DNA from 3 places in the Planococcus faecalis genome. Region 1 is predicted to be linked to each of the others. Evidence: riboswitches for the same ligand, from Rfam matches in the RefSeq annotation. Region 1 holds a riboswitch; each other region holds the start of a gene.
The links. A riboswitch is a leader RNA that binds a small molecule or an ion and turns the genes downstream of it on or off. The one in region 1 is predicted to bind cobalamin.

Region 2: linked by a shared signal. The riboswitch ahead of AJGP001_RS14095 (ABC transporter substrate-binding protein) and the one ahead of AJGP001_RS08765 (hypothetical protein) in region 1 are both predicted to bind cobalamin.
Region 3: linked by a shared signal. The riboswitch ahead of AJGP001_RS16490 (acyl-CoA thioesterase) and the one ahead of AJGP001_RS08765 (hypothetical protein) in region 1 are both predicted to bind cobalamin.

The regions. Positions count from the first base shown of each region.
Region 1 is NZ_CP019401.1:1,756,452-1,763,943, reverse strand. Features, by position in the region: gene AJGP001_RS08785 (MDR family MFS transporter) at 1-33, shown strand, start outside; gene AJGP001_RS08780 (GNAT family N-acetyltransferase) at 65-553, shown strand; gene AJGP001_RS08775 (GGDEF domain-containing protein) at 757-1,872, shown strand; gene AJGP001_RS08770 (HNH endonuclease) at 2,060-3,013, shown strand; cobalamin riboswitch at 3,069-3,262, shown strand; gene AJGP001_RS08765 (hypothetical protein) at 3,426-3,974, shown strand; gene AJGP001_RS08760 (ABC transporter substrate-binding protein) at 3,971-4,915, shown strand; gene AJGP001_RS08755 (arylamine N-acetyltransferase family protein) at 4,974-5,732, opposite strand; gene AJGP001_RS08750 (LacI family DNA-binding transcriptional regulator) at 5,893-6,909, shown strand; gene AJGP001_RS08745 (YqcI/YcgG family protein) at 7,037-7,492, opposite strand, start outside.
Region 2 is NZ_CP019401.1:2,833,638-2,841,129, reverse strand. Features, by position in the region: gene AJGP001_RS14110 (cation:proton antiporter) at 1-451, shown strand, start outside; gene AJGP001_RS14105 (YwiB family protein) at 645-1,052, shown strand; gene argS (arginine--tRNA ligase) at 1,052-2,713, shown strand; cobalamin riboswitch at 2,758-2,944, shown strand; gene AJGP001_RS14095 (ABC transporter substrate-binding protein) at 3,119-4,090, shown strand; gene AJGP001_RS14090 (FecCD family ABC transporter permease) at 4,074-5,075, shown strand; gene AJGP001_RS14085 (adenosylcobinamide amidohydrolase) at 5,078-6,541, shown strand; gene cbiB (adenosylcobinamide-phosphate synthase CbiB) at 6,541-7,492, shown strand, end outside; gene AJGP001_RS14075 (pyridoxal phosphate-dependent aminotransferase) at 7,481-7,492, shown strand, end outside.
Region 3 is NZ_CP019401.1:3,320,371-3,327,862, forward strand. Features, by position in the region: gene AJGP001_RS16485 (ribonucleoside-diphosphate reductase subunit alpha) at 1-924, opposite strand, end outside; gene AJGP001_RS16490 (acyl-CoA thioesterase) at 926-1,411, opposite strand; cobalamin riboswitch at 1,561-1,737, opposite strand; gene AJGP001_RS16495 (PAS domain S-box protein) at 1,834-2,610, opposite strand; gene AJGP001_RS16500 (DUF3934 family protein) at 2,818-3,003, opposite strand; gene AJGP001_RS16505 (TetR/AcrR family transcriptional regulator) at 3,090-3,695, opposite strand; gene AJGP001_RS16510 (GTP pyrophosphokinase) at 3,718-4,455, opposite strand; gene AJGP001_RS16515 (glutathione peroxidase) at 4,718-5,194, opposite strand; gene AJGP001_RS16520 (MarR family winged helix-turn-helix transcriptional regulator) at 5,234-5,671, opposite strand; gene AJGP001_RS16525 (organic hydroperoxide resistance protein) at 5,695-6,114, opposite strand; gene AJGP001_RS16530 (methyltransferase family protein) at 6,260-6,817, opposite strand; gene AJGP001_RS16535 (b(o/a)3-type cytochrome-c oxidase subunit 1) at 7,048-7,492, opposite strand, start outside.

The DNA of each region.
Region 1 (7,492 bases):
AGAAAACTGGCGAATAGACCCGAAATCATCTGAAAATTTCGTTTAAAAAGGTAGGAGAATGGCTGTGTTGATTAGAAAAGCAGTTCCAAAGGATGCCGAACAATTGGCTAGCCTAATGAAACAAGTTGAACAATCCGGGTTGATGCTATTTGATCCTGGTGAACGAAAGACGACTCCTGAGCAATTACAACAACGCCTTTTTTCAATGGGGCAAGAGTCAATTGTGTTCGTTGCAGAGGAAGGTCAACAATTAATGGGATATTTGTTTGCGATAGGAGAAGAAATCCAACGTAAGCAACACTCGATTCACATCGCAATAGGCGTTTCGCGGCGAGAGCGGGGAAAAGGTATAGGGTGTCAATTGTTCGTGGCCATGGAAGAGTGGGCAAAAGACAAAGAAATTCGCCGCATTGAATTGACCGTATTAGAACACAATCACGCTGCCATTGCGTTGTATAAAAAAAGAGGTTTTGTAGTAGAGGGACTCAAAAGAGAGTCGATTGGTATTGGTGGTAACTACATGAATGAATGGTTTATGTCGAAATTACTCTAGAATTTTTTTAGTCAATACATGCACTTTAGGCAGTCTTGAACTGAGATTGCTAAAGTGTTTTTTGTCTTTATAAAAAATACATGGATATGAAAAGGAAAAGCACAAATCAACTAGAATTTTGTACAATATTGTATTTAATCTATATTTTTAGACTTATTAACTGTAGACTATTATAGAATATCTTATGAATAGGAGATGTATAGATGGCAGCATTGCTTTTTTTCTTTCTTGAAAACATGGCATTAATTATCGCCTTATTGTATTTGGCGTTAAAAGCAAAAGAATTATTATTCCCAAACTTGACTGAATCAAAGTTCTTATATCTATTAAGTGTTGTCTTCATAAGTTTTTTAACCTTTTCCGTCATGTATAATCCGTATTTTTATATGGGCATGAGACTGGATTTGCGTGAAGTTCCACTTTATTTTATTTCATACATTGCTGGTTGGAAAGTTGGACTGCTATCTGCTATATTCCCGGCATACTTCCGGTACTCTTTCGAAGGTCCGACGGTTGTATTGGGTATTTTGCAAACGATTGTACTGCCAGTCGTTATTGGCAGCTTGTTTCACAATCAAAAATCATCAAATAAGTTTTTCAATTTATTGAATCTCAAAAAAATGATGGCTGGTTTTTTGATTTTCGAAATGTTGAAATCAGTCTGGATGTTTTTATTTACACCAGCAACTATTTCTATTATTATTGCCATGTTGTTTTTTGCTGGAGTTGCGGTATTGGCGATGGGTTTAATCACCAATGGAGAAAGTCGTCAACTATTGCTGCGAACAGAACTGGAATATTACTCAAATCAAGATCCGATGACGCAGTTGCCCAATATCCGTTTTTTCAAAAAGACACTAGCGCCGTTGATTGTGCAACAAATTCCACTCGCCATTGTTATGATGGATGTGGATTATTTCAAAATTTACAATGATACACATGGGCATCAAAAGGGAGATGCCGTACTTCGTTCGCTTGGCCAATTAATGAAAGACAATACGCGTAGCAAAGATCATGTAGCTCGTTATGGAGGAGAAGAATTTATTTTTTGCATTACGAACCCTCAAGACCAACGTGAAGCTTTGATGCTTGCTGAAATTGTTAGAAAACAAATAGAGCTTTATCCGTTTGTCGGAGAAGAGTTGCAACCAGCAGGAAAACTAACAGTGTCAATGGGTGTCAGCATGAGTACAGGAGACAAAAGCTTAGATGAATTGATTGGTGAAGCCGATAGTGCCATGTATGAATCAAAGCATAATGGAAGAAATTGTGTGACAGCTCATTCTGAAATAAACACACGTGAATTGGTAAAATCTTAATCGGAAAAAATGATGAAACAGTCACTGCGTATAGTGGCTTTTTTTGTTGCGGCGCTTATGCTTTTCTTAATCCCAACAAAAGCTTTGGATTTAAGTTAAAATAAAAGGAAAGGTTTTTCTTTATCTAACTTGATATATTACATAGGAGTCATTGAATTTCAGCAATGTTATTATTAGGAGGATATTCATGAATAGTTTTATTGTTATGCAAGGAGAGACCTATCAAGAAGAACGCAACGCAGAGGTTCTTTGGTCACCGAGGGTTGATAAATCGGGGATGATTCCACACTCTTGGAAACGAATGCAGGAGTTAAAAAAAGGCGATATCGTTTTTCATTATGTAAAAGGATTTTTAGTAGCTATTAGTCATGTACGAGAAGATTGTAAACATGGAACCAAACCTAAAAGTACAGACGAGCAGCAGGACAGCACTGAAGAGGTATTTATCGCACGGGCTGTTTATCGCGAATTGGACAATCCGTTATCCATTAAGGCGTTTTTTAGCGACATAGAGCCTTTACTGCCCGTAAAATACGCGGCATTTCAAGAAGATGCTAGTGGCAATTCAGGTTATTTGTATCCGTGCAATGAAGAACTGGCGATGAAATTTTTAGAACTAATTAGCGCCTTAAATATTTTCACCTTGGAAGTCGAACAATTGGAGTTGTCAATGGAAGTGATTAAAAAAACAGAGCATGATCCATTAATCAGCTTGATTGCAGAAGCAGAACTACAAATCAAAACGAAAATGCGTAGAGGTAAAGAACAATTCAGAGAAAGTTTATTGCCGCTTTGGAACGGAGAATGTCCACTTTGTGGAATTGGTATTGACACTGTGTTGAAAGCGACGCATGCCAAGCCTTGGAAAGACAGCTCAGCTGAAGAGCGGCTAGATGCTTTTAATGGCATCTTACTTTGTGCCAATCATGCTGCTTTGTATTCAGCGGGATTCATCGCATTTACCGGAGGCGGAAGTCTCCGTATTTCGAGTCAAATTCCAGAAGAACATTATCCCACCTACCAATTAAAAAGAGGGATAAAAATACCCGTTTCGCCAGAGCATGCTCTTTATTTAAGATGGCATAAACGAATCGTTTTTGCCGAACTGCCTAAAGTGAAACTGCTGGTCAATCAACAATAATCGTTCGATAAGTATGTCTTTTGTCGTACGACATATGCTAAACTAGAAACAAGTGAATAATCATGCAGAAAAAAGGTGCTGATTCGTCAGCATAACAGGGAACCCGGTTAGATTCCGGGGCTGTTTCCGCAACTGTAAGTGCGTATGAAATAAGAAAATGCCACTGTTTAGTGTTACCAACTAAACGGGAAGGTTCTTAAAGTAAAGCGATGCACAAGCCAGGAGACCTACCTTTTTTTGAACGTATTTTTACTCTTCGGAAGATAAGGGAATCATACGGCAACGTTTCTATTTTGACTGCTGAAGTATGTCTCTAAATAGCTATGCCGCCGTCCTCTTTTGAGGGCGGCTTTTTGCTGTTTAGAGAGCGTTCAATGCCATGATCTTCACCAAACGGAAGTGAGGTGGAATGATGAAAAAAGACATGCGTTATCTTTGTTATCCATTTATGCAGGAATCTGCAGTTACTGTGGATTTTGAAATTAGGACTGATTCGTTAACTACCCGAATCGGAGAAGCCCTGTCATTGACACAAGATATAGAAGCTATACAACGAGATCTGCAGATTTTACAACCTATGGCTTATCATTTGAACGGCTCAGTTCGCGGTAAAATAGCCGTTCATGAGGAAGACTTGATTGAGCTAAGTAACATGTATGATTATTATGTAAACTTCACAAAGGATAAAATCGGTAATTTTGTTTTGCCGCAAGGAACACACGCTGCATGCGTCCTGCATGTTTGTCGCAGTGAAGCGAAAAAATCAGTAAGAGCCTTGCACAAAGTGAGTTTAGAAAGAGAAATACCGAACATTCTCTTTGATTATGCCAATTTGTTAGCCAACGTGCTTTTTACGATGGCTGTTTATGTTAATCAGCATCACGGAGTGGAAGAAATCCCGTTCGTCAGCAAGTCCTATCCAACTAGACCTAAAAAGAAAGAAGTGACCAATCAACAATGAAAATTTCCTCGTTCAAATACGTAGCTATCGGAGCAGTTGTTTTAACTCTAGGTGCTTGTCAATCAGAAACAACAGAAAAAACAGATGCAGAACCAACGAATAAAGGAGAGGAACAAGCAAACTATACCGTTACAGATGATTTAGACAACGAGTTGACGTTTGAAAAAGTACCTAAAACAGTTGTCTCACTTATTCCAAGTAATACTGAAATTTTGTATGGCATTGGCGCAGGAGAAAAAGTGATTGGCGCGACTGATTATGATAATTATCCAGCAGAAGCAGCTGAAGTTGAACGTATTTCAGATTCAGTCGTTTTTAACGCAGAACGCATCATTGAAATGGATCCAGATGTCGTCATCGGTTATTCTACAGGTGCGCCAACCGGTTATGAAGAGTTAGAAGCTGCAGGTATCCAAGTATTTGTTATTGAATCAGCGCAATCTTTTGAAGATGTGTATGGCGACATCGAACAAATTTCGACCGTCATGGGTCTTGAAGACAAAGGGGATACGTTAAATAGCTCAATTCAGCAGCAAATTGAAGAAGTACAAGAAAAAATAGAAGGGGTAGAAGCGAAAAAACAAGTGTTTTTTGAAATCAGTCCTTCGCCCGAAATTTATACAGCAGGTCAAAAAACGTTCCAACAAGAAATACTGAACCATGCCAATGTCGAAAATATCTTTGGTGACCTCGAAGGGTGGCCAAAAATTTCAGAAGAAGAAGTCATTACACGAAATCCAGAAATTATCACAACAACGGTTTCTTATACGGAAGATCCAATCGGGGAGATCAAAGCACGTGAAGGCTGGAGCGATATCGAAGCGATTCAAAACGATCAAGTCTTTTTCTTGGATTCTGATATCACATCACGCCCTGGACCGCGCATTGGTGACGCTGTGGAATTAGTAGCTAAAACAATTTACCCAGATTTATTTAACTAAAACACAAAAACTCCTCGCCTTAAAAGCGAGGAGTTTTTTTATGCAGGAAATCATAGCGTTATTCCAAGCTAGCTGGATCTATTCCGAACTCCTCTTTTAATACGTTCCTCTTATCGGCTGGAGACAGCTCGATTTTTGTTTTTCGTCCATTTTCTGAGCGTGTTAACTGATGATCTGACAAAGTAATTCGTCCGTTTTGAGTTGCCCGAGTGACTAAGTCATTGTGTGTAAAAGAAGAGTCTTTAGATACTTGATTAAAGACACATCCTTCATGAAAGTCAACCAGCTGCTTTTCATCTGTTGAAAATCTATAAAGCACTTTTTCGTTCTCTTCATTTTCACGAATCAGATCATAATAAACGTCATCCACTTTTTCGATGCGGTAAGTACCACTGTGATCAGTATGGCGTTCACCACCAAGCGGAATTGGACTCATCGTCGAGTCTCCAAAACCGGCATCTACTAAGTAAAGCGTATCAAACTCCACGAGAATCGCCGCATGCGTATCAGTTTTGGCCCAAGTGCCATTTGGTCTTTGAACGGTTGCCGATATTAGTTTTGCTTGATATCCTAACTGACTGAGAAGCCAGTGAAACAACCCATTTAATTCGTAACAATACCCACCTCGCCGCTGATTAACAATTTTTTCATAAATTTTCTCTAAGTTTAAGTAAATTGGAACATGTCGCATAACGTCTAAATTTTCGAATGGGATATTTTGCATATGCAAAGATTGCAATTCAGTCAAATCTTGCAAATAATATTCTTGAATCGCAGAAGCGTTAAAACGAGCTAGGTATTTTTCTTTATTCATCATGACTAATCATTCCTCCTATTACTGTAAATGTTTTTTTTGTAGATGCTATTCATTTTTAAGTGTAGTTATTTTTGCAGACGTGATACAATGAATGGGTAAATAAATTTAGGTGAAAAATCAGTTGAATAGTGAATTCAATTAGATGAAAAAAGAAGGTAGGGTGATAGATTTGGTATCAACGACTGATGTAGCAAAACATGCAGGTGTATCACAAACGACTGTTTCACGCGTACTGAATAAACCAGATCAAGTAAGGAAAGACACGTACGATAAAGTAATGGCTGCAGTGAATGAGCTAAATTATTCATTGGGTGGAGTAGAGGAGACTGTTCCATTTACTGCGAATGCGAACCAAGTGAAAATAATTCATTTGGTAGTTGGATCATTAGATGATCCAATCTTTACTGAAGCCACCCCGGCTATTATAAATTATGCAAAGCAGCAAGGCTATGAAGTAATTAGTCATTTTATTGCAAAAGAAAATGAATCGGATGTATTCGATGCGGTATTGTCTAGCAAAGCACAAGGCATCGTTTTGATTTCTGTGTTACTGAATAAAGAAGAGTATGATAAAATAAGTGAATCGAACACACCGGTGATTTTGCTGAACTCTAATTATTCAGGTAGTCATCATTCAATTGGCTTGAATGACACTGAAGCTGGGTATTTAGCTGCCCATCATTTAATAGAAATGAACCATCAAGAAATTGCTTGGGTAGGAGGTACATTGAATAATCCCTCTTATAATAATCGTCTTCTAGGATTTATTCAAGCTATTCAAGAACAGAAAATCAAAGTTCGTAAAAAGCGGTTAGTGGTTACGGAGACAGATAAAAACTCGTTATTTAAAGCTTTTAAGAATTTACAAGCATTAAAGAAAAAGCCGACAGCTATTGTTGCTGCTACTGATGAAATTGCCATCCAATTACTGGATTTTTATCAACAGGAAGGCTATCAAATTCCACAAGACATCAGCATCGTTGGAATTGGCAATTCAGAGATTGGCCAACATTCATCTCTGAACTTAACTTCTGTCGGAACGTCCGATAGCCTGGAAAATTTAGGTCAAGAAGCGGTAAAAAGACTATTTGATATGCTTCTTTACAATCAAGACGAAGCGTTTAATGTGACTAGAGATGTGCAGTTTTATGAACGGAAAACGACTGCTCTACGTTAACAAGCCATAGTGGCTGGAAATTCATCTAGTCAATTTAAAAAGCCGTGCCGGCAAACATACCGGCACGGCTCTTTTTGGTCTTTCAGATTTATTTACAAAAAATTTTCATTAATGGTAAATCTACTGATCATTTCATTTCTTTGTGAGTAAATGGACATTTCCCTTGGATAGGTTCGCTGTCGTCACCGATGAAAAATTGCTTCCATTCGTTATGTTGTGGGTCACCAAAGTGGCTAATGTCGGGATGAGTTGGCAAATGATCCCATGCTTCTACACGTTGTCGAACTTTATCACGTGACATTATGCCGCCTTTTTCAGTTCCTGTTAATCCTTTAAAAATACGGCGGGGCTGGAATCCTAAAACCATCGCATTGCCGAGGTCACGAGTTTTGCGCTGTTTATAAGCGGGTGTATTGCCAAAAATAAAGATGGGTTCCCCTTTAAAAGTAAAATCCCATAAATAATGGTCTGGATCGCGCGGGGCTTCTTTCGGCCATTCTGTGTCATCTTCATCATGTAAGTACTGCAAAATGTCCCAAAACTGTTGCCGATAAGTTTCAAGTGAAGCTTCTTTCTTGAAAGG
Region 2 (7,492 bases), 1.1 Mb from region 1:
AGCAGGAGGGTTTGTTTTTAATGATTACGGCGGTAAAATCGGGATGTCAGAGTTAACGAAAAATGCGATTAATACATTTTGGGACGTCATCACACTTATTGCGAATTCGTTAATTTTCTTGATTGTCGGATTGGAAATTCGCAATATCGATTTTTCTGGCCAATGGTTGATCATCTTGTTGGCCATTGTGATTGTTTTAGTGGCGAGAGTTGTTGCTCTGTTTTTCAGTACAATGCCGGCTAAAGACTTAAATCGTAAAGAGCGGATTTTATTGAACTGGGGCGGGTTAAAAGGGAGTTTATCGATTGCCTTAGCATTAAGTCTCCCGGCAAGTTTCGACGGACGTGAAACGATTTTAATCTTAACGTTTGCGGTCGTCCTGTTTTCTTTAGTCATTCAAGGCTTAACCATCAAACCATTGATTAAATTATTAGGACTTCAGTCAAGATAAACCCAATCATACGAATGAAAAATAAACCGACCCTAAAATAAAGGGTCGGTTTTTGCTATAAATTTATCGAATTTCTCCATTCGCAACGTCCCGGTAAAAAGAACTGGTGCAAACAAGTAGGTGCTGTATTGAAAAAGCCGAGTGAATCGGGCTATAATGAGAAGGTTATTATTTGACGGGGAGGCGGAGAGACATGCAAAAGACAGTACAAATAAAACTGACAACGACGATCCGTCAGCCGGAAATGGAAGAACAAGTAATGGTATTGGAATCTCGAGGAACATTAACGGAGAAAAACCAGCTGCGCTATTTGCAGTATGCCGAGCAGCAAGATGACCTTGAAATTCGGACGATGGTTAAACTTCAAGAAAATGAAGCGGTGATTATGAGAAGCGGCGGCTTGCAGATGCGGCTCCCTTTTTTATTACATAAAGAACAAACCGGCAATCTGACAAATGAACAAGGATCGTTTATGTTGACGACGAAAGCGCATGAACTGTTGATCAGTGATACACGATTCAAGGTTCGATACGATATGGCATTAGGGTCAGAACATGTCGGTGAATACGAAATGGAAATACAATTTATGGAGGCTAAATAATGAATGCAGTAGAACAAGTTCAACACGCCATTAAAACAGCATTTGCGGAAGCAATCGAAAAAGCAGAGTTAACAACAGAATCAGTTGAAGTACAGTTGGAAACACCGAGAGATAAAACAAATGGCGATTATGCAACGAATATTGCGATGCAATTAACACGTTTGGCGAAAAAGCCACCTCGTGCAATTGCCGAAGCGATTGTAGCAAATCTTGATAAAGATGCAGCGAACATCCAAACAGTAGATATTGCTGGACCCGGATTTATCAACATTACAATCAAAAAAGATTATTTGCAGGACGTTGTCAAAACCGTACTAGAGCAAAAAGTAGATTACGGGCGTTCAACGGCAGGCGGCAATGAACGCATCCAAGTAGAGTTTGTTTCGGCTAATCCAACTGGAGACCTGCATTTAGGGCATGCGCGTGGCTCGTCAGTCGGCGATTCGCTATGCAACATTCTAGACTTGGCTGGATATGATGTATCTCGTGAATATTATATTAACGATGCCGGTAACCAAATTAACAATTTGGCTTTATCGATCGAAGCGCGTTATTTTGAGGCACTTGGCAAAGGCGACAGCATGCCAGAAGATGGCTACCGTGGCCAAGATATTAAAGACATCGCAGAAGCGCTGGTTCAAGAACATGGCGAAAAATTTGTCAGCATGACGCATGAAGAGCGTTTTGAAACATTCCGTCAACACGGGTTAAAAGTGGAATTAGCTAAACTGCAGCAAGATTTAGCAAACTTCCGCGTTGAGTTTGATGAATGGTACCCAGAATCATCCTTATACAAAAACGGTAAAATCGATGAAGCATTAGCTAAGCTCCGTGCAAATGGTCATGTCTTTGAAGAAGAAGGTGCTACTTGGTTCCGGTCAACAACATTTGGAGATGACAAAGATCGTGTCTTAATTAAAAATGATGGCACGTATACGTATTTAATGCCGGATATTGCCTACCATGAAGATAAATTGCAACGCGGTTTTGGCAAGCTGATCAACGTTTGGGGTGCTGACCACCACGGTTATATTCCACGGATGAAAGCGGCGATCGAAGCGCTTGGGTATGACCGTGATACACTTGAAGTGAGCATTATTCAAATGGTGCAATTGTACAAAGACGGCGAAAAAATGAAGATGAGCAAGCGTACAGGAAAAGCGGTAACGATGCGCGAACTAGTCGAACTAGTTGGACTAGATGCCGTTCGTTATTTCTTCGCGATGCGTTCAGGCGATTCGCATATGGACTTTGATTTGGATTTGGCTGTTTCTCAGTCCAACGAAAATCCGGTTTATTACTCGCAATATGCGCATGCTCGTATTAGCTCAATCTTGCGTCAAGCAGAAGAACAAGGTTTACTAGCTTCAGAAGAGCATTTAAACTTGTTGACTTCTGAAAAAGAAATTGATGTGTTGAAAAAAATTGGGGATTTCCCACAAGTCATCGCAGATGCAGCGAAACAACGTGCACCTCACCGCATTACAACGTACATTCAAGAATTGGCGTCAAATTTCCATAGTTTCTACAATGCCAATAAAGTATTAGATGCAGCAAACGCCGAAATGACAAGTGCTCGTTTGGCATTGATCACGGCTGTGAAAACAACGTTAGCGAATGCACTCAAAACAGTCGGCGTTAGAGCTCCTGAAAAAATGTAAGCGAAAGCTAAACGGTTACGTGTATAATGAAACAGAATTCGAACTTTATAGCGATTCATAAAGGTGCTTATGTCTAAGAACATGAGTTAAAAGGGAAGCCGGTTCAACTCCGGCGCGGTCCCGCCACTGTATGTGAGAGGAATTTGCAACATGCCACTGAAGCAATGCTTTGGGAAGGTGCAAACACCAATGATCACAAGCCAGGAGACCTGCCTTTATGACAACACACCCATATGCCTGCGAGGAAAGGCTGGATGCGCATGCTTTTTTATGGCGTCCTTTCAATCCCTCGCAGAACTTTGCGGGGGATTTTGTTTTGTGTCAGTTTTAAGTAGTCCACAAATCAGCGTCCGCCTGCAGCGATTTTTTATAACAAAAACACGACACTCTAGGGGGATTTTAATGATGAACAAGTTTTGGAAGTTTGGAGCAACAGCGGGATTAGCAGCCGTTTTACTAGCAGGATGTGGAGATACAGCAACGCCAGAAGAGGATGTCGAAACACCAGCAGAACCACCGACAGAAGTAGCAGAAGTTGAATATCCGGTAACCATCATAGATGCAGTCGGAGATGAAATTGTTATTGAAGAAGAGCCAGAAGCTATTGTCTCGATGATTCCATCGAATACAGAAATTGCTTATGAATTAGGATTAGGCGAAAAAATGGTCGGCGTATCCGATTATGATAACTACCCAGAAGAAACAGCGGATGTTGAAAAAATTGGGGGACAAGAATTTAATGTAGAAAAAATTATTAGCCTTCAGCCAGACTTAGTGCTTGCACACGAATCGGGACTAGGTGTTGGAGATGCTGGATTGCAACAATTACGTGATGCAGGCCTTGACGTATTCGTCGTTCAAAATGCGGCTAGTTTTGAAGAAGTTTACGATTCAATTACAGAAATTGCACAAGCGACAGGAACGATGGAAGCAGCAGAAAAACTAGTTTCAGAAATGGAAGTCCAAGTGGCTGAAATCGAAGAACTGGCAGCAACAATTGAAGAACCCAAAACGGTCTTTTTAGAAGTCGGCAGCCAACCGGACATTTACACAACGGGAAGCGGCACATTCATGGATGAAATGTTGACATTGATTAATGCGGAAAACGTTGCTGGCGAATTAGAAGGATGGGTTATTATGGACCCAGAAGCAATCGTTGCAGCAAATCCGGATGTTATGATCACGACAGAAGGCGATTATGTTGAAGATGCAGTCGGTCAAATTAAAAAACGTGGCGGCTTTGCAGAAGTAACAGCTGTTAAAGAAGATGCCATCTACAGCTTAAATTCAGATATGCTCACTCGTTCAGGACCACGTTTAACTGCAGGACTAATGGAAATGGCACAGGCAGTTTATCCTGATGTTTTCAATGAGTAAACATCTAGTAGCATACAGCGTCTCTCTGCTGATTTTAGTAGGAGCCGTATTGCTCGGGGTGACCGTTGGAACGGTTTCTATTTCACCAGTTGTGCTGTGGAATCCGTCATCAGATGAAGCGGCGGCCAATATTTTATGGAATATTCGCATGCCTCGCGTAATTTTGGCAGGGCTTGTTGGAGCAGCGTTAGCGATTGCGGGTGCTGCGTTCCAAGGGCTTTTAAAAAATCCATTGGCCGATCCTTACACCCTGGGAGTGTCTTCCGGTGCCTCAGTCGGCGCTGTGACGACGCTCTTTTTTGGTATTTCGATACCGTTTTTAGGACCCTTCACCTTACCGGTTATGAGCATGATCGGAGCATTGCTGACGATGTTTGCCGTTATGAGCTTTGCAAAACTGGTGGATCGCTCGATGAAAATGGAAACCGTCATTTTAACTGGAATCATCTTTAGTTCATTTCTTGGATCAATTATTTCTTTAATGATTGCTTTAACAGGAGAAGAGTTACGGCAAATTATCGGGTGGCTGCTCGGCAGTGTGTCTATGCGTGGTTGGCCATATGTCCGAATGGCGTTGCCGTTTGTGTTAATCGGTTCTTTCATATTATGGCTAAAGCGTCGTGAATTAAATGCGATGCTGTTCGGTGAAGAACGCGCGCAGCACTTAGGCGTAGATGTCAAAAAGAGCAAAATGACGATCTTGATTGGCGGATCGGTACTAACAGGAGCCGCTGTTTCGGTTTCTGGAACGATTGGTTTTGTCGGATTGGTCGTTCCGCATATGACCCGTTTATTATGGGGATCGGATCATCGCCACGTTTTGCCTTTGTCGTTTATTAATGGAGCCGCTCTTTTGATCGTTTGTGATTTGGTATCACGAACGATTATCTCACCAACAGAATTGCCAATTGGTGTCATTACGGCGTTTATCGGCGCACCGGTATTTGCCTTTATCTTTTTCCGGCAGCGCAAAGGAGGGGTATAACAATGCTTGAAATAAAGGATCTAACAGGTGGCTACGGCGATAAAAATATCGTAAAAGACGTATCTTTTACTGTGAAGAAAGGCTCTATTCTAGGTATTTTAGGGCCAAATGGTAGCGGCAAATCGACCTTAATGAAATTAATTAGTGGTGTATTGCCAGCTGAAAGCGGCGAAGTTCGAATCGAAGGTATGTCGATTGCAGATTTTCCAGCTAAAGAACTAGCGAAAAAAATGGCGGTATTGCCTCAATTGCATACACACGCCTTTTCCCATACAGTTCGAGAAACGGTCTCGCTTGGCAGGTATCCGCATCAAGGGGGCTGGTTTTCATTATGGTCTGAAGAAGATGAGCGGACCGTTATAGAAGCCATGCGCTTGATGGACATTAGCCATTATGAAAAAACGCAAATTGACCGGATGTCTGGTGGCGAGCAGCAGCGTGTTTTCGTCGCACAAGCATTAGCGCAAGATGCGGACATTTTACTATTAGATGAACCAACGAACCACTTAGATATTAACCATCAAAAGGAATTGCTCGATACCATTAAAAAGCAAGCTATTGAAAAAGAGTTAACCATTGTTTCGATTTTTCACGATATCAATTTGGCGTCTATGTATTGCGATCAATTATTGTTGCTTGACCGGGGTCAAGTTGTTCGAATGGGTGAACCACATGAAGTGGTTCGCGAACAGGATATTGAACGGGTCTATAAAACGCGAGTTAGCAATCACCCACATCCTGAATTACCAAAGCCGCAAATCACTTTATTGCCAGGAGTTAAGAATGCTTCAGCCATCTTCAAAATTCGGGCAGAAGAATTTCAGATTTCTAAAGACATGGTGCTATACAAAAGCCCCATTCCGTTAAAAACGGTTTCCTCAGCAGTCGTCAATGCAGGCTCCGGATGGTTCCGGAATTTTATGAACCGCCATGTGGATGCGTTTTATAATGTAGATGATAGTGTTCTTGAAATGACGGAGTATATTGCGGGAAATGGCTTGAAAACGACGGATACAGTAGGAATGATGACAGCGGTTCAAACGCAAGATGCCATTGTTAAAGAATATGCAGGTCCTTTTGGTTCGGTCGTCATTGCGGTAACTGCAGGCGTTGGAAACGGTGTGGATGTCTCAAAAGCAGTAGAACGTACGCTACGCGTTGGTACCATCAACACATGGATACTAGTTAATGGAGTTTTGTCGGATGAAGCATTTATCCAAGCAATGATTACGGCGACTGAAGCCAAAACGAAAGCACTTCAACAAGAGCAAGTTAAAGATCCGCTGACTGGTACAATTGCAACCGGAACATCGACTGATAGTTGTTTGGTTGCGGCAACGCAACAAGGGGAGCAATTGCCTTATGCAGGGCCAATTACCGAGCTTGGAAAATTAATCGGTGTTGGCGTTTTTGAGTGTACTGTCGAAGCACTCAAATTATATGAACTAGCGAAAGCGAAAAATTGATAATGGCACATATTATCGCGATAATGCTAGGTTTAACCATCGATCGTATGGTTGGAGATCCACCAAATTGGCCGCATCCGGTTCGCTGGATCGGCACAGCAATAAGCATATTAACGCGTCGCTGGAACAAGGGGGCAAACGCCTACCGAAACGGCTTTTTGTTAGTAGGAACTATTGCCTTGACCGTGTTTTTGATTGTTTATCTAGTTGTCGCACTGGCGTACTCGTCGAACCTTTTTGTAGGAATTGTCTTAGAAGCTTTACTGATTGCTTCTGGACTTGCCCAGAAGAGCTTAAAAGACGCAGCGATGGATGTTTACACGCCGCTGATCGATAAAGATATGGTGTTAGCACGTGAAAAATTATCTTGGATTGTCGGCAGAGATACAGCTGGCTTGAATGAAAGTGAAATAACGCGAGGCGTTGTTGAAACGGTTTCTGAAAATACGAGCGACGGTGTGACCGCGCCATTATTCTGGGCATTTTTGCTTGGAGCACCTGGATTATGGTTGTATAAAGCGGTCAATACGCTGGATTCAATGGTCGGTTATCATAATGAGGAATTTGAGAAGTTTGGCTTTGCTTCAGCAAAAACCGATGATGTGCTGAATTTCATTCCGAGTCGGTTAACCGGCTTTTTGATTTTAATCATGACAGAAAACAAACAGGCACTGTCCTTACATCAACGTTTTGCGAAATGGCTACAAGATGCACCCAAGCATCCAAGTCCAAACAGTGGTTGGTTAGAAGCGGCTACAGCGGTGCAACTGGGCATTGAGCTCGGTGGTGTAAATCGTTATCGTGGAGTCGAGACTTACCGTGCACGAATGGGAATCCCGATTTATCCATTAGAAGCACGACATATTCATGACACTGTTGGACACATGCAACGAGTCACCATTGGATTTTTCATTTTATTTGTTTTAGGAGGGGTCTTGCTTGGTATTGCCT
Region 3 (7,492 bases), 1.6 Mb from region 1:
CAAGAAGCCATTCATAATGTCTTTATGGAAGACATCTAAGTAAATCGCGACAGCTCCTTGACGCTGACCTAATTGATCCACACTGACCGCCGTATCGTTAAGCAAGCGAATCCACGGTACAACGCCTGAGGAATTGCCTTTGAATTTTTTAATGTCTGAGCCTAACGCTCTTACTTTGCCGTAATAAATGCCGATGCCCCCACCATCTTTACTAAGACGCGCGATATCCCAGTTGTTTAAGTAAATGCCGTCTAAAGAATCGTCTACCGTATCGATAAAGCACGAAGACAATTGCCCAAAACTTTTACCTGCATTCGATAAAGTTGGAGTCGCAACGGTCATATACAAATGACTCATCGCCCAATACGCTTCTTTAACAAGCTCTAATCGACGCTCTTGCGGCTCATTTTGCATCAACGTCATGGCAATAACTAAAAAGCGCTCTTGCGGGAGTTCAAACAACTGCCCTTCATAGTCTTTTGCCAAATAACGATCTGCCAGTAAAAACAAACCGATGTAGTTAAATAGCAAATCCCGACTCGGCTCGATTTCTTGACCTATTTCTGTAATCTCCTCTTGTGAATAAGAAGCTAAGAGCTCTTTTGAGTAGATCCCGACTTGTGTTAATACTTTGATTAACTTATAAAAGTCACCATATTTTTCAGTAGCGGAATAATTGCGGCTGCTTGCGGCTTTCTTATACAAATCACTGACATACAACTCTGCCGCTACGTAAGTCCAGTCTGGCTCGTCCATGGTGATACGATTTAATGCATAAAGTAAGGATTGCTCGCCTTTTGCTTGTTCAGCGAGTTTTGCTGCTCGCTCTAGTAGCTCGCGCGTATCTAGTCCATAAACCTCAGTTGCTCGCTTGAGCGCTTTTTCTACTGCGTCCATTTCTGTTGTATCTGTTTTCATATTCATATCAGCATAACTCCTTTGCGAATTCGTTTACTTTCATGCGTCGTTGCTTCCGCTCTTGTGCGCTTTTGAATAATTCTTTTTCAGCAGGAGTTTCCGGTATAACACCAACGACTGGCGTCGGTTTGCCGTCACCGTCGACTGCAACCATTGTCAAAATGGCTGTCGTCGTCAAATTTCTATTGCCGGTTTCAATTTGTTGGCATTCAGCTTTAACGTACACTTCCATCGATGTTCTACCTGTCGATATCACAACACCTTCTAGGATGAAGATGTCCCCTACTTTAGCAGAAGATAAAAAATTTACCGTATCAATCGAAGCTGTTACGACTGCTTTTCCGCTGTGCCTCATGGCAGTAATCGCGGCAATTTCATCAATATACGCGAGTACGGTTCCACCGAATATCGTTCCTAAATGATTCGTATCAGGTGGCAACACTAACTTTGTTTGAATGGTTCTTGCTACACCTGCTGCTAATGGTTCTGTCATGATTGCATTTCCTCCTTCTATGTAAAACAAAAAAACCCATCCTCTCAAGGAGGATGGGTTGGAAAACGCAGAATAGCGAATAAAGGCAGCAAAAAACCAGCTGCTTACGCAGAATATCTTCGTTATCCTTCTCAACTCCCGGAGAAGATCATAAACTTAAAACAAAGGCAGGTCTCCTGGCTTGTGCGTCGTCCTCTGCTATCTCCTTCCCGTCCATTGGACAGTGGATTGTGATAGCTCGTCAGCACTTACAGTTGCGGGTACAGCTCCGGTATTATCGGATTCCCTTTTAAGCCTTCTCAGGCACCTTCATCACTATTTTTACTACATATAGTTATTAATATGATAAAAAACACTAAATATTGTATCTATACACTATAAACCACTTTCATACTTTTAACAAGACTATTTAAAAACTCGTTTTAATTAGCTAACAAATATTGTTTTAAAGCTTGTTTTACTGTGCCTATTGTCTTTAATTTGCTAAAGTCTATGCGCACATCGACAGCTTTTAATGCCAGTTCTGGTCGAATTCCTGTAAAAATAATTTGAATACCTAATAAGCGCATGATTTGATCAATTTTGTATAGAAATTCTGCAACCACATTATCGATATTGTAAATCCCCGAAACATCAATAATGAGACAGTGCAAATTTTCTCCTTGAACTTTCTGCGGGATAACATCGAGCAGGCGCATACTTCGGTCCCCATCGACTGATCCTACAAGTGGTAGTACAGCTAGTCCATCAATGATCGGAACAATTGGTGCCGAAATTTCGTTTTTAAGTTGCAAAAAGTCATGCGACATTTTTTTCTGAAGCGTGATGTCCCGCATAATAGACTGGATTGCTATCGTTTCTCCGTACTGAACCGGGTAACAATACAATTCTACATCGGCTAAAGTTCCGTCAAAACGTCTAACAGTCGTCTCCATTAATTCTCCAATCGTTCGATCTTCCATTCCTTTTTGAATCCGTTTCGTGATTAATTCTTTAAAGTCATCTGTAAAAACTCCTACTACATCTGCCCCTACAACTTCTTCTTGCTTCGCTTTAAAAAATTCAGCACCTGATTTGTTTATATATAAAACCTTCTGATTTGAATGGATAATTGTTGTCTCGTCGGAATAATTCACGATTTCTTGATACATTTTTTCTTTTTCTGGAATACTTACTAACGAAGTTGGTCCATTCGTCATATCCCTTCACCCCTTTCGTTTCGGAAACTATCTATTACTCATTTTACACTTTTTCGAAAAAACTTTCAGTATTTACCAATACGCGAAAATAACTCATTCATTCTTACTAATTTTACCACTCATGAGACAAAAATTCTTATCATCCATTGCGATTTCACATCAAATAAAAAAGAGCTGCCAGTTGAGCAACTCCCCCTACTTTCCTATCTATGCATCGACCCATTCAGAAGCTAGTTCTTTTTCTGTTTTCGGCTCGTCCGCTTTTTTAGTATTTTTGCTCGTATACGGTTTAAAGCTCTTGGCTTTGTTGGCGCCAGATTTCCAGCGAGTCCATCCTTTTTTGCCAGTTCCCTGACCCGTACCACTTTTCGGTTTCGCTTTTGCTTTGCTCATTTTAATCACTCCATTACTGCTACATTACTGCAACGATGAAGTACATCTTATCACATTAAGCCGTAAAATTAAACAAAATGTTCTTGTCAGACACGGGAAAGCCCTGTTCTCAACAACTTTAATTCCAATTCGTAATTTGCAATAGACTCATCAATCGTTAAGTTTTTAGCGAAGTATTCAATCCAATTCCTAACGGTCACCGAAATCATAATTTTAAGCAAATGGTATAGTTCTTTGTTTCCGGAAACGTTTAACTTGGTCGTATCGATCAAAAGGCTAATCGCTTGGAATTCTTCTGCAGACTCTTCTTCATTAACGATTTTGATAAATTTCGTCTCCACTTGTTCTGTCATGTTCAAAAGGACGTTTCGTTTAAAGTCGAGTAATTCTTCTTCTTTTACAGCAAATCGGTAAAATTCACTAATAGCTTGAAATAGATCCCCATTTTTTTTCTGCAATATTGCTCTGAAAATTTGTTTTTGTTCAACCGTGTAGCCATTCAGCAAGTAAAAATAAAGATCTTCTTTTCCTTCAAAATATTGATAAAAGCTGCCTCGAGAAATCCCCGCTGCTTTAACGATATTGGCAATAGAAGCCTCTGACAAAGATGCATTTGAGAATTCCTGTTTAGCTGCTCCAATCAAATGCTGTTGCTTGTTCTTAGGTAAATTATAAAAAGTTAGTTTTGGCATCGCTGTCTCCCTTTCTATCAACTTATGTCATTCTATTTAACGTGAAATTAGTTGGTAAACGGAACCGTTCTTTATCAATCAAAATCTCAGAAAGATCTTCATCATCACCAATCTGGTCTTTCAACTTATTCATACGCAGCTGAATTTTTTCCATTTTACGATCCAACTGTGCTGCTGAGTCTGCCGATTCTTTCAACTCTCTAATAATATCAACCGGAACTTCTTTATTGTATTTATAGTAGATCTTATGTTCGAGGCTGGCCCAGAAATCCATCGCAATGGTTCTGATTTGCACTTCTACACAAACTTCTTCCACGCGGTCCGACATAAAAACAGGAACCACGAGCAATAAATGCAAACTGCGGTAACCGTTTGGCTTCGGATTCTTGATATAATCCTTCACTTCAAGAACTTTTAAATCAGCTTGGTTTTGTAGCATTGTACTTAGCCGATAGATATCCGTTTCAAATGAACACGTAATTCGAATTCCCGCTATGTCTTTAATCGTCTTTTTAATATCTGAATGTGAAAGTTCGATTCCTTTTTTTGTCACTTTTTTCATAATGCTTTCAGGAGATTTAACTCTTGAACTGACATTTTCAATTGGATTATAGTCATGAACAAATTGGAATTCCTGCTGTAAGATATTAATTTTTGTATTTATTTCATCTAATGCGAACTTGTAGCCCATCATAAATCTCATAATTTCTTTTTGAGAATCTTTCATTTTTCGTAAGTCGTCTTTTATACTGGCTTCCATTTTGTTGTCTCCTTCAATTTTCAAACATCCACTTTATCCTTCTTCAACTATGAACCTGCTCTGCTCAATTTTGATTTTTCAGCGTACAATAGTAGTTTTATTTTTACATTTCTAAATCAAACGCACACCAGTGACACCTTGTCACTTTCACAAGTAAAGCTTAACATGACAGCATGTCATATGTCTAACAAGAAGTGACAACGTGTCATATTCACATACAAAAAGAGCCATGCCCAATCGAGTGGGCATGGCTCTTTGCTGGTTACTTGGAAAGTACTTTCTGAATGTCCTTTTCAAACGATTCAGGTGTATCTTTTGGAGAAAATCGTGAAACGATGTTACCGTTCTGGTCAATTAGAAATTTCGTGAAGTTCCATTTGATACCACTTGTCAAAAATCCTTTTGTGTTGCTAGTCAAATAGTTAAAAAGCGGATGTGCGTCTTCGCCGTTCACTTTTACTAAGTCATGCATAGGAAAAGTAACACCATATGTCATACGACAAGCTTCTTGCGCTTTTTCTCCAGTGGCTTCTTCTTGTTTAAATTGATTGGACGGAAAGCCTAAAACCACTAATCCTTGCTCCTTATAATCTTCGTACATTTTTTCTAAGCCATCAAACTGATCTTTCAGCCCACATTTTGTGGCGGTGTTAACAATTAACATCGCTTTTCCTTTGTATTCACTTAACTGATATTCTTCACCATTCGGTTTCGGTACGGCAATATCGTAAATATCCATCTGCCATCACTCCTTATTTAGTGATTCAAGTCATTTTCCTTACAAATCCATGGTTTTGAAAGCGGCATTCAACTCTTTTAAATTTTTCATCAACGCTATTGCGTTGACCCCCATAAAATTGCAGCTAGTGACTTTCTCAAAGACAGCTTGTTCAACCGCTAATTGTTCGCTTTTGGCCTTTTCCGTCAACGAAATGATAAATGCACGCTTATCCGTTTCGGACTGCTGTTTAATTAGCCTACCACGTTCAATCATCCGGTTAAGAATAGGATTTAACGTTCCTGTGCCAAGTCCTAGTCGCTCACCGATATTTTTTGTTAGCAGTTTGTCTTCATCCCATAGAACAAGCAACACGAGATACTGCGTAAATGTTAGGTTGAACGGCTCTAGTGCTTTAGCATACATTTTCGAAAAATTACTGGAAGCTTTATACACTTCAAAGCATAATTGCTGATCCAGTTTTGTTTGTTTTTCCATTCTTCTCTCACCTACATGAATTATTATAGAATGCTTAGTTCCACATCCACAGATCCTTGAATCGCTTTTGAGTACGGGCACGTATGATGTGCTTTTTCAACATATGTCCGCTTTAACTCTTCACTAATCCCAGTGATATCAACAACTAGTTTCACAGCTAGTTTCACACCGCCGTTGTCTTTATCCACAATCAGCGCAACAGTCGCGGTTACTTCGCTTTTCTCTATGTCCACTTTGTCGGCTTCTAGTACCAATTCCAACGCACTGTTAAAGCATGCACTATAGCCTGCCGCAAAAAGCTGCTCAGGATTTGTCGCAGTTGTTGCGCTTCCGCCAAGAGCTTGTGGTTTTGCTACGTCCATATAAAAAATGTTATCCGGTGAATAAACCGCTCCGTCTCTTCCGCCTGTATTAATCATTGTTGTTTCAAATAGTGTTTTCATTATATATGTTCCTCCATCCATTTATATCTTACACGATCTACATTAAATTATATCGTGTACGATGTAAAAGAAAATGCTCACACTTTCAATAAAAAGCTATTATTCTCCACAGAAGAAAATAATAGCTTTTGCTCAGATCTTATGATTAGTAAATAAACGGAATCAATCGCGCGCGCTGCTTCATCCACTGCTCATAATCAGACCCAAATTTCTCAATTAGCAACGCCTCTTCATAATTGATGCGTTGAAGTAATGCCCAAATCATGGCACTTCCTCCCACAACGGCTGCAATCATACTGCTAAAGAAAAGCGCCATGCCAATTGTGATCAACAACAAACCCGTATACAATGGATGCCGTAGCTTCTGGTAAGGCCCGGTACTGACGATTTCATCGCCTTCTCGAACTGTAACGTAACGTGTGAATTGTGTTTTCAAGTGTAAAATTCCCCAAAACCGTAAAAACACACCCGCAGCAAGTAAGATGACACCTACTAATTGCCCGACAACTACGAGTGATTCAAACAGTGCCAGTTCTTGCAATGCAAAAGCCACTAGAATTGTTGCGATCAAGACGCCGAAAATCGAAAAAAACGTACGTTTTTCCAACGAATCGCCTTGGCCAATCCCACGATTGCGAAAAATTAGAAATTCACTTAGCCAAAACACACTTATTGCTGTAAACAGCCATTCCAAAATCGTCATCGCATAAGCCCCAACTTCCTGTCTCTTTCTTTCCAATATATCGAAAGCTGTCACACAACACAATTGCGACTACTCATAAAATTAAAAAGACAGTCAAGAAATCACGTAAACTGATTTCTTGACTGCCTCCTGTTCAATCTTCTATAGAAGAGATTTCAACTAACATTGCAGTAAATGCGATAAACACAACCATTAACGATAAAACCATTGTGAACATTATTCTTCAACTCCTACCACGTTTTGAATCCTTCTGAGCCTGGCGGTGCATGTTGAATCATATGTGTTAATGGAATTGCATAGGCAAGTACAATGAGTGCCAAAGCAAGCCCAATCCAAATCCACCAATTTTCTAACCATTTTGGTGTATTGCTCATATCACTTTCAGCCATCGGAAACTCAACCCTATCTTTCGCTTCAACAGCTTTTGGCGAAAGGAACATCGTCATGACAACGATGTAAATCAAGATCATTGCCGACACAAATAAAATGCTGCCGCCAATTGCCATTGTGACATGATTGGTTAAAATACCATCGAACCATTCTGCTGAAGAGGGATGATTGTTATAACTAGAGTAAGCGGTTCTTCTTGGTGCTCCGAGAAGACCTAATAGATGCTGCGCTGTCGACATTAATAGCATCCCGATAGACCACGTGATAATTTGCACCAGTCCTAAA